3 regions of the Kosakonia calanthes genome follow, and region 3 is predicted to be linked to each of the others. Evidence: predicted binding sites of a transcription regulator. Region 3 holds the regulator's gene; each other region holds the start of a gene.
What was found. Region 3 encodes LexA, which represses DNA repair genes until DNA is damaged. Its sites were predicted from a motif close to TNCTGTATGTACATACAGNA; they were not measured.

Region 1 (5,247 bases), 110 kb from region 3:
AGACGATAGATAAGTTTCAGGTCCGCTTTGATAATCGGCAGGATATCCGGGCGGATAACCTTAATCACCACCTCTTTGCCGCTATCTTTCAGCCGCGCGGTATGTACCTGGGCAATGGACGCAGAAGCCAGCGGTTCAATCTCGAAATCGTCGAACCAGGTTTCAACAGGAAGATCGCCCATGGCTTTTTCGATCTGCTGTTTGGCCAGCCGACCATCAAAAGGCGCAACGCGATCCTGCAACATCGCGAGTTGATCGGCGATAAGCGGGGGGAATAAGTCGCGGCGCGTTGAAAGCATTTGCCCGAATTTAATCCATACCGGACCTAACTCCTGCAAGGCCAGGCGCAGACGTTCCCCTAACAGCTTCTCTTTGTGCCGGTTCGGCATCCAGAACAACATCCTGCGCCAGATCCGTATCGGCAGGGTGATGCGCATTTTAGGGATGAGCTCATCAAGCCCGTAACTCAAAAAAGTCTGGATGATGAAATAGAGCCGCCGTAGTTCTCCAGGCGTCATTTGCCCTCCAGTTTATCCAGGCGCTTGGCTAAGGTGTCCGCAGCACGTTCAACGGCCGCCGTCTCCTCTGCGAACCAGGCGACTTCCAGCGCGCCTGGCGCGACACGCCACTCTTCCGTTAAGACTTCAGAAACATAACGCCGCTGACGTTGAAAACCGTGGCGCAAAAAACGCGCGCCACCGCGCAGGAACTTACTGATGCCCTCGGCGGCGATATCACCCGTCCACGGCGCGAGCACTTCTGCGGGGTCGAACTCCGCCAGATCCATCAGCGATACCAGGTTTTGCACCACCTGGATATCGCCCTGCACTTCCAGCTCGCCGCTGCGAATAAGCGCGGTCAGCTGCTGGCGATCGCGCAGTTTCGGTAATACCCGTAGCTGCGTGATAACGGAACAGTCGGCTTCGCCTTCCCATTCGCCCAGCACATCAATTTGCCGCTCGCTGAACACCAGCACAAACGGCGAGGAAAACTCTTGCAGAACCACGCGCAGCACTTTGCCATGCAGACGCTGGCGCGCCGGTTTCAACGCGCCCTCGCGGTATAAAAAGGTATTCAGCACGCGTTCGATTCCCGCGGCCACCATCGGCTTAAAGGGCATACGCACTCCTGTCAGAACTTGTAGCCACGGTGCAGAGCAACGATACCGGCGGTCAAATTGTAATAATCGACGTTTTCGAAACCCGCGTCCTGCATCATCGCTTTCAGGGTGTCCTGATCGGGATGCATACGGATGGATTCAGCAAGATAGCGATAGCTTTCAGCGTCATTTGCCACCATCTGGCCGATACGCGGCAGGATGTGGAAAGAGTAAGCGTCGTAGACTTTGCTCAGCGGCTCGATAATCGGTTTGGAAAACTCCAGCACCAGCAAGCGACCGCCCGGTTTCAGCACGCGAAACATGGAGCGCAGCGCTTTCTCTTTTTCGGTCACATTACGCAAACCAAAAGAGATGGTGATGCAGTCGAAGGTGTTATCCGGGAAAGGCAGTGCTTCGGCATTCGCCTGAACATATTCAACGTTGCCAATTACACCGATGTTGCGCAGCTTTTCGCGCCCCATTTTCAGCATTGATTCGTTGATATCGGCCAGTACAACCTGGCCGGTTTCGCCTACCAGGCGGGAGAATTTAGCGGTGAGGTCACCGGTACCGCCAGCCAGATCAAGAACTTTTTGCCCGCGACGGACGCCGCTGCAATCAATAGTAAAGCGCTTCCACAAACGGTGAATGCCCATCGACATCAAGTCGTTCATGACGTCATATTTTGATGCGACCGAATGGAAAACATGCGCCACCATATCGGCTTTATTTTCCTTGGCGACGGTCTGAAAACCAAAGTGTGTCGTCTCTTTTGAATCTTCCGCCATCTTAGTGCCTGCTATTTAAGAATTTGTTTATGAAGTGTATCAGATTGGACGCATTTGCCCTACGATTCAACCACCCGACGACGCCTTCGGCGCGGGTTCATCACCCGGCGCGGCGGTGTCTAATGCGTTGTCTTCATTACGATCGTTTAACCCATCTTCCCCCGCTCGCAGACGAGACTCTTCGTCCTGCGCCTGCGCTTCGGCGGCCAATTCCGGATTAATCTCGCGTTTGATCTCCACGCCAAGCCCGCGGAACGCCTCGGCCTGAACGAGCAGGTTGCCACGCCCGGAACTGAGTTTTTTCATCGCCTGCCGATAGTTGTCCTGCGCGCGATCCAGACTTTGCCCGATGGCGCTCATATCGTCGACAAACAGGCGCATTTTGTCATACAGACGGCTCGCTCGCTCCGCAATTTGCTGGGCGTTGCGGCTCTGATGCTCATAACGCCACAAATTGGCAATGGTGCGCAGCGCCACCAAAAGCGTCGTCGGGCTGACCAGCATTATGTTGTTTTTTAGCGCTTCGGTGATCAGTTCTGGCTGTCTGTCGAGCGCAATCAGAAACGCCGGTTCCACCGGGATAAACATCAGCACGTAATCCAGGCTGCGCAGACCGGGCAATTGCTGGTAATCCTTTCGCCCCAGCAGGCGAATATGGTTACGCACCGACGCAATATGCTCCTGCAATGCGCCTTCACGGGTGAATTCATCTTCGGCGTTGAAGTAACGCTCGTAAGCCACCAGCGTCATTTTGGCATCGATCACCACGTCTTTGCCCTGCGGAAGACGCACGATAACGTCCGGCTGCATGCGGGCGCGGCTGTCATTCTCCAGGCTGACCTGAGTTTCATATTCGTAGCCTTCGCGCAGGCCGGAGGCTTCAAGTACGCGGGTCAACACCACTTCGCCCCAGTTGCCCTGGGTTTTGTTGTCGCCTTTTAATGCGCGGGTCAGATTGATGGCTTCTTGCGCCATCTGGGCGTTGAGTTGCTGCAAGTTGCGAATCTCATGCGCCAGCGTGTGGCGTTCGCGCGCCTCCTGACCAAAGCTCTCCTGCACCTGGCGTCGAAAGCCGTCAAGCTGCTCACGCAGCGGCGTCAGCAGGCCATTCAGGCTTTGGCGATTCTGCTCATCGACCCGACGGTTACTCTGCTCAAAAATACGGTTGGCCAGGTTCTCGAATTGTTCGCTCAAACGCTGTTCGCTGCTGTGCATCTGGCGCAGTTTTTCTTCGGCATGCAGCTGGGTGGATTCCAGCCGGGTAGTGACTTCGCGGAGATCCGCCTCCAGCGAACTGTTGATATGTTGCAGGCTGCGCAGCTCGTTATTGAGCAATTCGCACTCTTCGCGCCAGTGTTCGTTCTGGCTGATTTGCTGGCGAGCGGCGCTTAATTCACTAAAGACATCGCGCTGCTCAGCAAGCAATTCCGCCTGTTGCTGCGCCCCGCGCCAGCTTGCTGCCAGCCAGCCGACCAGTAGCCCTGCCAGCGCAACCGCTGCCAACACAATGATTGAAGTATCCACCACGCCCCCTGTTCATAATGCACATCAGCCGGAATTGTGCTGTATAAACGTCCAGTTTGGAAGGGTTTTTCCTGCGAGGAAGTACGCAAATAAAAAAGGCCGAACAGGTCGGCCTTCTAAATTTGGAAGCAAGATTACAAAAGGCGACGCGCGGCTTCGACGACAATTTTCACCGCATGGCTTTCGGTTTGCTTCATGGTTTCGGCGTTCGGGATCTCCTGCTGGGTGCGATTCACAATCACCCCGGCGACCATTCCGGCGCGCAGGCCCTGGCTGGAGCACATGGTCAGCAGCGTTGCTGATTCCATTTCATAATTCATTACGCCCATGGATTGCCACTCTTCCATTGAACCTCTGTAACGGTTCACAACACGGCCGGAGAAGGTGTCGTAACGCTCCTGGCCCGGATAGAAGGTGTCAGAAGACGCGGTAACGCCGATGTGTTTGGTGGCACCAATCGCATCTGCCGCCGCGACCAGCGCGGTTGTGCACGCGAAGTCAGCCACCGCCGGGTATTCCATCGGCGCAAAGTGCAGGCTGGCACCATCGAGGCGCACGGAAGCGGTCGTAATCAGCACGTCGCCCACATTGATATGCGGCTGAATCGCGCCGGTGGTTCCCACGCGCAGGAAAGTGCGGATACCAAGCTGCGCCAGCTCTTCGACTGCGATAGAGGTAGAAGGCCCGCCGATGCCGGTGGAGCAAACGATAACCGGTTTGCCATCAAGCTCTGCGCGCCAGCTGGTGAATTCACGATGCGATGCCAGTTTGACCGGCTTATCCATCAGCGCGGCGATCTTTTCCACACGCTCAGGATCGCCAGGGACGATGGCCAGCGTAGCCCCTTGTAAATCGGTTTTGGTGAGGCCGAGATGAAAAACATCAGACTTGGACATAACAGACTCCTCTGTGGTTGGTTTTTATCAGGAGAGGTAAAAAGGCACTTTACAGAAGCCATGGGCTTGATTTCGTGACTGGTGTCACCATGAATGAAAATGGTTGCACTTCATTTCCATAAAATAGTGAAACACATCACATTAACATGTTGTATCCGACAACTCAGCAGCAAAGATAGACGACGCAACGGTGTTTTGCGCACGCGACAACCTTCCCGACTATAGTTATTGGAGCGCTAATAAAGGGTAGGGAGAATGCCATGACAACCAACAAACAGCCGGGCTTTGCACCTGCGGCTTCACCACTTGCTACAACGATTGTAAACACGCCGGAAGACGCCTTAATCGCCGGCGAAACCTCCATTCCAACTCAGGGCGACAACATGCCCGCTTTCCATGCCCGCCCGAAAGACGCGGACGGCCCGTTACCGATCGTGATTGTGGTACAGGAAATTTTCGGCGTGCATGAACACATTCGCGATCTGTGCCGTCGCCTGGCGCTGGAAGGCTATCTTGCCATCGCGCCGGAGCTCTATTTCCGCCAGGGCGATCCGAATGATTTCACCGATGTCCAGACGCTGCTTAGCGCGCTGGTCAGTAAAGTGCCAGATGCCCAAGTGCTGGCCGACCTCGATCACGTCGCCAATTGGGCGGCGCGCAATGGCGGCAATGCGCATCAACTGATGGTCACCGGTTTTTGCTGGGGCGGTCGCATCGCCTGGCTGTACGCCGCGCACAATCCACAACTGAAAGCCGCTGTGGCCTGGTACGGCAAACTGACGGGTGAAAAAACGCTGAACTCGCCAAACAATCCGATAGATATCGCCACCAATTTGAACGCGCCCGTGCTCGGCTTATATGGCGGGCAGGATACCGGCATTCCTCTTGAGAGCGTGGAAACCATGCGCCAGGCACTGCGGGCGGCGAATGCCAACGCGGA
Region 2 (5,247 bases), 1.8 Mb from region 3:
CCTTTCTTATTTAATCTGTCCAGCACATGCATAAGCGCCTCGCTATTTCCCTGCGGGGCGTACTCATCAAATAAATTAAGTTGTGCCACGCCTTTGCTGAAAAAATCGCCCAGCATTACGCCGGCTTTTTGATAACGCGGGCCTTGCTTCCAGATAATATCCAGGCTACGCGTTGCCGCGGCGATAATATCCCGCGTGTCATGGGTTGGCGTTAGCAAACGTATTCCCGCGCGATTGCTGTAATAAGGTTCATCGTCATCGTGAGGGCTGCTCTTAATAAAGGCGCCGACATAGCGACAATATTGGTGCTCGGCGCGCAATTTCTCAGCGGCCCGCGCCGCCCAGGTACAAATACCTTCGCGCACAGAGGCGTAATCACTGACGCGCTGGCCAAATGAGCGGGAACTGATGATTTCGTTCCTGGACGGTGAAAATTCAGAAAATCCCAGGCAGGGTTCACCGCGCAACTCGCGTACCGTTCGCTCAAGCACCACGCTGAAATTTTTACGGATAAACCACAGATCGCTCTGCGCCAGCTTGAGCACGGTATCAATGCCCATTGCGTCCAGCCTTTTGCTCAGCCGACGGCCAATGCCCCAGACATCGCCGACCGGCAGAGCCGCCATCAGCTTGTGCTGGTTTACCTGGCGCGATAAATCCACAACGCCGCGCGATTGTTCCGGCCATTTTTTGGCGGCGTGGTTCGCCAGTTTCGCCAGCGTTTTGGTCGGGGCAATGCCCACCCCGACAGTGAGCATGGTGCGTTGATAAATGGCATCGCGTATCGTTTTCCCGAACGCTCTCAGGTGCGGGATACCGGTCAAATCGACAAATGCTTCATCGATGCTGTACATATCCACGCCCGGACAAATCTCTTCCAGCAGGGTCATCACCCGGTGGCTCATGTCGCCATACAGCGCGTAGTTGCTGCTGAAAACTGCCACGCCGTGGCGCTGCATCAGCTCTTTTTGTTTGAAAAAAGGCTCCGCCATATTGATGCCGAGTGCTTTGGCTTCGGCCGACCGCGAAATTACGCAGCCGTCATTGTTCGAGAGCACGACCACCGGTTTGCCGGTTAAATCCGGCCGCCAGACAGTTTCGCAACTGGTATAGAACGAGTTCACATCAACGAGCGCGTACATGGCGAGCCGGCAAGGTAATTACGGTGGTCACCACGCCTACAATGTGCGCGCCTTCTTCTTCATCGATTTTTACGACCGGGTAAGCGGGGTTATCCGCCACCAATTGCGGGCGGGGCCGCAAACGCAGGCGCTTAACGGTAAAGCCGCTTAACAGCCGGGCGACGACGATATCGCCATCGCCCGGTTGCAGGCTGGTGTCCACCAGCAGCAGTGAACCCGGCAGGATCGCCGAATCGCACATGGCATCGCTCGATGCGCGTATCACATATGTGGCCGACGGGTGGGCGATCAGGCTTTTGACAAGGTCGATCGCATCTTCGATATAGTCCGCAGCCGGGCTGGGAAAGGCGCTGGTAGTCATAATGAGTGTGAATCTTTATTGGTACTGTATATAAATACAGTATCGTTGTTCTCACGCATTGATCAAGTACCCAATGAAAGGATCATCAGAAGATCCTGATGTGAGAGGAAATTTAGCCGCCTTAAACTTTTAATGCTCCACGCTAACTAATGAGGATTTGCCGTCGCGAAACGTCTCTGCATTCTCCGCGAATGGAAGGGTAATTCTTTTACAATCAATAGGTAAGCCACTACACTTAGTTGCAATTTATCCAATGGACGGCTCGCATGACGACACTCAAAAGCAATAATTTCTTCTTTATCGTTTTGTTATTACTGGTAAGTCTGGCGTTTTTCAGCCTGATCCAGCCGTATTACTCCGCCATTATCTGGGCGGTGATCCTGGCCCTGATCTTTTATCCGCTGCGCAGGCGTCTGTCGGCGCTGATGAACGGGCGTAACGGTATCGCCTCGCTGATTACCGTGCTGCTGATCTGCATACTGGTTTTTATCCCGATGATGATCGTTATCTCTTCGCTTGCCGTGGAGATCAATAGCCTGTACCAGCGCCTGCAAAGCAATGCCACGGACTTGCCGCAACTATTGAGCAACGGGATTGCGCACCTGCCGGAGTGGGCAAAAAATTCATTGCGCGAAAATGATTTTGACTCGGTCGCGTCGATCCGAGAAAAACTCTCCGGCGTGGCGCTGAATGTCGGACGCTATCTGGCGGGCAGCGCGGTGATTATCGGCAAGGGCACATTGGGCATCACGGTCAGCTTCTGTCTGATGGTTTATCTGCTGTTCTTCTTGCTGAAAGATGGCGCATCGCTGGTGCGTAAAATCTACGAAGTGACGCCGCTGTCGGCGAAAATTAAACGCCGCTTATTCCTGAAATTCGCGGGTGTAGCACGGGCAACCGTGAAGGGTACGCTGGTGGTGGCGATAGTGCAGGGCGCGCTCGGCGGCATTGGTTTCTGGTTTGCCGGTTTTAATGGCAGCCTGCTATGGGCCGCGCTGATGGCGTTCTTGTCCCTGATCCCGGCGGTCGGCACCGCGATTGTCTGGATCCCGGCAGTGATTTTCCTCTACTCCACGGGTGAACTTGTCACCGCGACAATCTTGACGCTCTATTTCGTGATTGTGGTAGGTCTGGCCGACAATATTTTGCGCCCGCTGCTGGTGGGCAAAGATACCCGCATGCCGGATTACCTGATCCTGCTGACGACGCTCGGCGGTTTGCAGTTCTTTGGCATTAACGGTTTTGTGCTGGGGCCAATGATTGCCGCGTTGTTTATTTCCTCGTGGAATTTGCTGGCGGAAGCACGCGCCAATACGCTTAACGATCCGCAAAAATAAAACGGTAAACACGCTGTCGAAAATAAACGGCAGCGTGTATTACTTTCAGAAATAAATGCCGGGTAAAGAAGTGCAAAGGCTTTGAGTAAAATCTTAAGGCATGTTAAAAATACGCGGTGTTTAACCACTGAGGACAATTTTAATCCGCCCCGACGAGAAGCAATTCGCGGATAATTGTAACTATATGGACATGCTGTTCAGCAACCTGAATTCTGGCTTTTCCCTCCCTATCTCCTCTTGCTGCCTGCTTGCTGGCGACCAATACTGGCGCTCTGCGCTGTAGTTTTCTCTCTGCCTGAGCTCGCGCATGGCGCGGCTAACAACACTATTTTTCCGGTTTTCCGTCGAACGGTAAGCCGCAGGGAATTGTATTCTCAAGCAGGAGAAAAAAATGATTTATTGGATTTTATTAGCGCTGGCCATTATTGCTGAAATAACCGGCACACTGTCGATGAAATGGGCAAGTATTAACGGTAGTCACAGCGGTTTTATTTTAATGCTGGTGATGATCGCCCTCTCTTATATTTTGCTGTCGTTCGCGGTGAAAAAAATTGCCCTCGGCGTGGCCTACGCATTATGGGAAGGCATCGGCATTGTATTGATAACCGTGTTGAGCGTCGTTCTTTTTGATGAACCGCTATCGCCGCTCAAAGCGGCCGGGCTGACAACGCTTGTGATCGGCATTGTGTTGATTAAATCCGGGACGCGCAAAACTGTGTGTCAGGAGTGTAACCATGTCGCCGTTTGAGTGGGTTCACGCGTTATGGCTGGCTATTGCGATCGCGCTGGAAATTCTGGCCAATATTTTCTTAAAACTTTCCGACGGTTTTCGTCGCAAGCTGTACGGCTGCGGGTCGTTGGTCGCCGTCTTAGCCGCGTTCAGCGCGTTATCGCAGGCGGTGAAAGGTATCGATCTTTCCGTTGCTTACGCGCTGTGGGGCGGGTTTGGTATTGTCGCCACGCTTGCCGCTGGCTGGGTGCTCTTCGGCCAGCGCCTGAACGGCAAAGGCTGGCTCGGCCTGGTGCTGCTGATTATCGGTATGGTATTAATAAAAATCGCATGATGTGACGTTGCCCGTGATTGCGGGCAACGAAATTCGCTGGCTGTATTACGCTTAGAAGACAAAGACTAACGTTACGGGCCACCAGTAAGGAACGGTCGATGCTCAATCCGTTAAGCTGGCGCAATATCCCGACGGCAAGAACGCTGTTTGTTATGGTTTTTTTGGCGGGGATTGGGCTGATAGTTTCCGTTGTTGCGCTGCTCTATCTCTCTTTGCATTTGATCAGCACCAAAGCCAATGAAATTGACGAACACCGCACGGCGCTTTCGGTGCAGGGCGCAATCCAGACCTCGGTCAACCGCACGCGTTCGCTGGTTATCGACAACGCCGTCTGGGACGACGCGGTGCGCGAAGTCTATCCTCCACGGCTGGACACCGGTTGGCTGTACAACACTTGGGGCGCGGGCTTCAAGGTCAATAATTTGTATGACGGCACTTTCGTGCTGGATGAACATTTCGCGGTGATTTGGGGATCGTTTCGCAGCGAACCGTTTAACGAGCGCAATCTCGCCTTTTTCGGTGACGGTCTTGCCGCCTTGATTCGTGACAATGCCCGACCGCTACAGGCTGGCAAAGAGATTTTCGCCGGTATCACCCGCACCCGCCAGGGCGTCGCGTTTGTCAGTATCGGGCTTATCCGCCCGATGATGGGCCGGCTTGAGGTGTACGACAGCACCCGCCGTTACCTGGTGATTACCCGCCATGTGAATGCGCAGTTGCTGAGCGATCTCGGCAATACGTTTCAAATCCAGGATCTGCGTTTAACGCCGCAAAAAGTGGTGGAAACCAGCGTGCCGCTGCGCGATTCCGCCGGGGGATTGTTGGGGTATCTGGGCTGGACGCCGCATATGCCTGGCGCAGAAGCGGCGCAGGCGGCGGCCGCCAATATTCGCCAAATCGCGATGCTGGCCTCCGGCCTGATCCTGCTGTTCATCGCGTTGAGCAGCGCGGGCTTATATAAGCTGGCGAAAGGGGAAAAAATGGCGCGCAACATCGCGCTGACCGACTGGCTAAGTCGTTTACCCAACCGGCGCGCGCTGATCGAACAGCTGGAGCAGTGGAGCGCGTTGGGCAATAACGATTTGATAAGCGTGGTATTTATCGATCTGGATGGCTTTAAAGACGTCAATGATATTTACGGTCATGATGTCGGCGATCGGCTGATTGTCACTATTGCGCAGACGCTGCGCGAAAAAATGCCGACCGACGGAATGCTGGCGCGCATGGGTGGCGATGAGTTTGCCATGACCCTGAGCGGGCCGTGGTCGGTGGAAAAAGCCGCCGACTTTGCCAAAAACGTGTTGCAGTACCTGCATACTCCGGTGCGTATCGGCAAACGCACC
Region 3 (5,247 bases):
CGCCCAGGCGGCGGAAAATCGGCCCGGCGGGCCAGAAATTCAGGTTGATACCGGCGGCAATATGCGGCGGCACCAGCCCCTGGTGATAGAGCACGTACGAGAGCAGCAGATAGTCCATATGGCTGCGGTGGCAGGGCACATAGACAATTTCGTGGCCATCGTGCGCTAGCTGACGCACGCGCTCGGCGTTATGCACGTTGATGCCCTGATAGAGACGGTTCCAGGTGAAGCCAAGGATACGGTCGGTCAGGCGAATCATCTCGTAGGAGAAGTTGGCGGCAACCTCTTCCATCAAGGCGATGGCGTTTTGCTGCGCTTTATCATGAGAGATTTTTTTGCTGCGCGCTTCATCTTCGACCGCGCGGGCAATCGCTTTGGACGAAAGCAGTTTATTGAACAGATCCTGGCGTGCCGGCAGGCGAGGGCCAACCGCAGCCAGGCGTTGACGGGCGAAGTGCATACGCGCCACGCGCGCCAGTTTCTGCGCGATGATTTTATCCGTGCCGTGTTCGGTCGCCATACGGCGCAGCGAAACCGGCGGAGAGAAACGCACAAAGCTGTCGCGGCCAAGCCAGGAGACAGCAAAGAATTTTTGGATGCCATTCAGCATGCGTAACGGCGGGTTGATTTCGCCTTTTTCACGCCCTGGCGAGCGGCCAAACATCACCGACACCGGCACCATTTGCACATCCAAATCAGGATGGCTGCGGTGCAAATCCAGGTAGTCGTGAAACAGTTTGATCGACTCTTCTTTCGGCGTGTAATAGGTGAATACACGCGGGCCGCCGTGGATAAACACGAAACGTGGTAACAGCGCGCCGTCGATTTCCAGCGGTTCCAGGGGATCGGGCAATTCATGTGCCAGACACTGAGCGCGCAAAGTCATCAAGTCAGCCTTAGAGTTATAAGGCAACACGTACATGATGGGACGTGATGTATCGAGACCCAGTTCCTGTGCAGGTTCTGCAGGAATCGATTTACTTTTTACCAGCACGCTTAATGGTAAATTCAGTAATTTGTAGTAAATTCGTGGCCAGCCGGACATAAAGGATGTAAAGCCTCTGGTTAATAGTGCCATTGCGCCGCAAGAATATCAGAAAGCGCGCATAATTTCTGTTGTACTGCTACGCGCTTGCGTAGACATTGACGCTTAATTTTTAAAAAGGTTCTTTTAATGGCCAATAATAGCACCGGACTCACCCGGATCATTAAAGCCGCGGGATATTCCTGGAAAGGTATACGTGCCGCCTGGATCAATGAAGCCGCATTTCGACAGGAGGCGGTGGCGGTCATTCTGGCTATTATTATTGCCGCCTTTTTGGATATCGACGCGATAACCCGTGTCCTGTTAATTGGCTCCGTTACGCTGGTGATGATTGTCGAAATCCTCAATAGCGCCATCGAAGCGGTGGTCGACCGTATAGGTTCTGAATTCCATGAGCTTTCCGGCCGGGCAAAAGATATGGGGTCGGCGGCGGTGCTGATGTCGATTCTACTGGCGCTGTTTACCTGGATCTCGCTGCTTTGGTCGCATTTTCGATAGGGGTTCCATAATTCGATAACGCCCTGGTTTTTTACTTAATTTTGGTTTCAAAATCGCCGTTAACTGTATATACTCACAGCATAACTGTATATACACCCAGGGGGCGGGATGAAAGCATTAACGGCCAGGCAGCAAGAGGTGTTCGATCTTATTCGCGATCGTATCACCCAAACCGGTATGCCACCGACGCGTGCGGAAATCGCACAGCAATTGGGGTTCCGTTCCCCAAATGCAGCCGAAGAACACCTTAAAGCGCTGGCACGCAAAGGGGTGATCGAAATCGTATCTGGCGCATCACGTGGTCTTCGCCTGCTGGTGGAAGAAGAAAATGATGCCGGGCTGCCGCTGATTGGTCGCGTCGCTGCGGGTGAACCGCTGCTGGCGCAACAGCATATCGAAGGCCACTATCAGGTCGATCCCAGCCTTTTTAAACCGCATGCGGATTTCCTGCTGCGCGTTAGCGGTATGTCGATGAAAGATATCGGTATTATGGACGGCGATCTGCTGGCGGTGCATAAAACGCAGGATGTACGTAACGGCCAGGTGGTTGTGGCGCGTATCGAAGACGAAGTAACCGTTAAGCGCCTGAAAAAGCAGGGCAACACCGTTGAACTGTTACCGGAAAACACCGACTTTTCCCCAATTGTTGTCGACCTGCGCGATCAAAACTTCACCATTGAAGGGCTGGCGGTTGGCGTCATCCGCAACGGTGAATGGCTGTAACGCCCACTTTCTCTGCTGCGGTGCAGTATTTCGCGCCGCAGCGTCATTCTATTCTCATCCATTAACGCTCATGCTATGCCGCTGCTGACCGCATCCGACAAAGCTCTGTGGCGGCTCGCGCTGCCCATGATCTTCTCTAACATCACTGTCCCACTGTTGGGGCTGGTGGATACCGCTGTTATTGGGCATCTCGATAGTCCCGTTTATCTCGGCGGCGTGGCGATTGGCGCAACGGCAACCAGCTTCTTATTTATGCTGCTGCTGTTTCTGCGCATGAGCACGACCGGTCTTACCGCTCAGGCTTTCGGCGCGAAAAACGCCTTCGCGCTAGCGCGCGCACTTGTGCAGCCTCTTTTACTGGCACTTGGCGCGGGTGTTCTGATTGTTTTGCTACGCACACCCCTTATCGATCTTGCTTTGCATATCACCGGCGGAAGCGAGGCTGTGTTATTTCAGGCGCGGCGTTTTCTTGAAATTCGCTGGCTCAGTGCGCCCGCGTCGCTGGGGAATCTGGTGCTGCTCGGCTGGCTACTTGGTGTGCAGTATGCCCGCGCACCGGTGATCCTGCTGGTGGTGGGCAACGTCTTCAATATCGTGCTCGATTTATGGCTGGTTATGGGTCTGCATATGAATGTGCAGGGCGCGGCGCTCGCCACGGTGATTGCCGAATATGTGACGTTTGCTATCGGGTTGCTGATGGTCTGGCAGGTGTTGCAGCGGCGGGGCATCGCGTTGTCGATGCTAAAAAATGCCTGGCGCGGTGGTGTCCGGCGTTTGCTGGCGCTGAACCGCGACATCATGTTGCGCTCGCTGTTGCTGCAACTCTGCTTCGGTTCGATAACAGTGTTGGGTGCGCGTCTTGGCAGTGAGACGGTCGCCGCCAATGCGGTGCTGATGATGTTTCTGACCTTCACCGCCTATGCGCTGGACGGCTTTGCTTACGCGGTTGAAGCGCATTCCGGGCAGGCTTACGGTGCGCGCGATGGCAGCCAGTTGCTGCATATCTGGCGAGCCGCATGCCGTCAGGCCGGGCTTGTCGCCGTGGCTTTCGCCGCCGTTTATGCGCTGGCGGGCAAGCCGATCATTGCGCTATTAACCTCTTTGCCAGAGCTGCAACAGCTCGCCGGGCATTACCTGATCTGGCAAGTTGTTCTGCCGCTGGTGGGTGTGTGGTGTTATTTGTTAGATGGCATGTTCGTTGGCGCCACGCGCGCCGCTGAGATGCGAAACAGTATGGCGATCGCCGCGGCGGGTTTTGCCGTCACGCTTCTGACAGTACCTGTGCTTGGCAACCACGGTTTATGGTTATCGCTGGCCGTGTTTCTGGCGTTGCGCGGCCTGACGCTTGCGCTGGTGTGGCGACGTCACTGGCGTAATGGCAGCTGGTTTGCCGCTGTCGACCACTCTTGATCACGCTTTTTCTCGACTCGCACTCACTATTTCTTGTCGTTTGGATGGGTGAAGATTCCGAATATGAAACATTATGCGGAATCCTTAACTACAATAATCATTACGTTCAGCACAACGAGAACGTTATTTTTAACCGAACGATAAGGAGTCAACTATGAATAAAGACGAAGTCGGCGGTAACTGGAAACAGTTCAAAGGTACTGTTAAAGAGAAATGGGGCAAACTCACCGATGACGATATGACGGTCATCGAAGGTAAACGTGAGCAGCTGGTTGGTAAAATCCAGGAGCGTTACGGTTACGCAAAAGATCAGGCGGAGAAGGAAGTTACGGATTGGGAAACGCGTAACGATTACCGCTGGTAGCAAGCACTCCCCCTCAAAGTGTTAAGTTTTAAAGGCTACCCTGCCCGAAGGTACAAGGATGTACCATCCCTTATCTCCCTTTATCTTTCACGTTTTATCGGCGTTTGCTGCACTTACTCACACGGGTCACATACTGATGTATGCTCCCCAATCCCTTTATCTTTCACGTTTTTTCTGCGTTGGCTACGCTTACTCACAAGAGTCACATACTTGAGTATGCTCCTCTTGATTCGTGCGCTTGCCGCCTTGCTAAAACGCGAAATCTTTCGGGATATAGAAAGTGAAAGACGCGAAAAGCGAAAAATAATAGAAGAAAATAAGTAGTTAGCGTGGTTTCTTTTTAACTTGAATGCTGTGGTCATGCTGGCAATCACTGTGATGACGGCAAGATTCCACTTCCACGCAGGCCGCGCACAAACCATGCGCTTCAATCACGTTATGGCGCAGGGCAAAGCCCATTTTCGCCGCCAGCGCGTGCATAATATCTTCCACGCCTTCTGCTTGTTCTTCCTTTACCGAACCGCAGCGATCGCAAATAAACATGGCGGATGTGTGCGTCGGTTGATCGAAAAGATGGCACAGCACATAGCTGTTTGCTGACTCCACCTTGTGAACAAAGCCTTGCTCCAGCAGGAAATCAAGGGCGCGATAAACGGTTGGTGGCTTAGCCTGTGGTTCGCTTTCACGTAACAGATCGAGCAGGTCATAGGCGCTAATCGCACCTTGTTGCAGGCTCAATAACCGCAATACCTCAAGACGCTGCGGAGTCAGGCGCACATTGCGCTGTGCGCATAGCTTTTCAGCCTGCACTAACATCTCTTGCGAAGTGGTCTTATCCATTGGCGCTCTCTGGTCGGTGGAAACACAAGAGCCACACTTTACCATGTCCTACCCGAAACGCCGAGATCGCCGCCCGCAATCTCCTTTCGCTGTTTGCTACCCGAAACGCCTATCCTCTTCTATAAATAGGAGTGTTATCTCTAAAACAACAATATTCGCGCGCGGCAAGACGTTCGAAAGAGTTAGCCCCATTTTTTGATGTTATTCACAGCAATAGTGCATTCCTGTTTGTGCGAAAACTAACAGGCTTAAATACTCATCTGGCTACGAGACACATACTGTGGAAAAAAAATGTAAACTTTCGGTGGTCGCGATCGCTGTCTCCTTTTTTGTGGCAAATCAGGCGGGAGCAGCAAATACCTGGGCA

Region 1: rmuC (DNA recombination protein RmuC) is a predicted target of LexA. The motif match lies at 3,449-3,468, and genes of this name have one in related genera.
Region 2: umuD (translesion error-prone DNA polymerase V autoproteolytic subunit) is a predicted target of LexA. The motif match lies at 1,526-1,545, and genes of this name have one in related genera.

Annotation. Positions count from the first base shown of each region.
Region 1 is NZ_CP151800.1:4,519,428-4,524,674, forward strand. Features, by position in the region: gene ubiB (ubiquinone biosynthesis regulatory protein kinase UbiB) at 1-518, opposite strand, end outside; gene ubiJ (ubiquinone biosynthesis protein UbiJ) at 515-1,120, opposite strand; gene ubiE (bifunctional demethylmenaquinone methyltransferase/2-methoxy-6-polyprenyl-1,4-benzoquinol methylase UbiE) at 1,132-1,887, opposite strand; gene rmuC (DNA recombination protein RmuC) at 1,954-3,411, opposite strand; gene udp (uridine phosphorylase) at 3,546-4,307, opposite strand; gene AAEY27_RS21145 (dienelactone hydrolase family protein) at 4,568-5,247, shown strand, end outside.
Region 2 is NZ_CP151800.1:2,599,188-2,604,434, reverse strand. Features, by position in the region: gene umuC (translesion error-prone DNA polymerase V subunit UmuC) at 1-1,142, opposite strand, end outside; gene umuD (translesion error-prone DNA polymerase V autoproteolytic subunit) at 1,126-1,503, opposite strand; gene AAEY27_RS12145 (AI-2E family transporter) at 1,770-2,840, shown strand; gene mdtJ (multidrug/spermidine efflux SMR transporter subunit MdtJ) at 3,232-3,588, shown strand; gene mdtI (multidrug/spermidine efflux SMR transporter subunit MdtI) at 3,575-3,904, shown strand; gene AAEY27_RS12130 (putative bifunctional diguanylate cyclase/phosphodiesterase) at 4,003-5,247, shown strand, end outside.
Region 3 is NZ_CP151800.1:4,410,485-4,415,731, reverse strand. Features, by position in the region: gene plsB (glycerol-3-phosphate 1-O-acyltransferase PlsB) at 1-1,045, opposite strand, end outside; gene AAEY27_RS20640 (diacylglycerol kinase) at 1,175-1,543, shown strand; gene lexA (transcriptional repressor LexA) at 1,652-2,266, shown strand; gene dinF (MATE family efflux transporter DinF) at 2,342-3,676, shown strand; gene AAEY27_RS20625 (CsbD family protein) at 3,831-4,040, shown strand; gene zur (zinc uptake transcriptional repressor Zur) at 4,365-4,880, opposite strand; gene traF (conjugal transfer protein TraF) at 5,161-5,247, shown strand, end outside.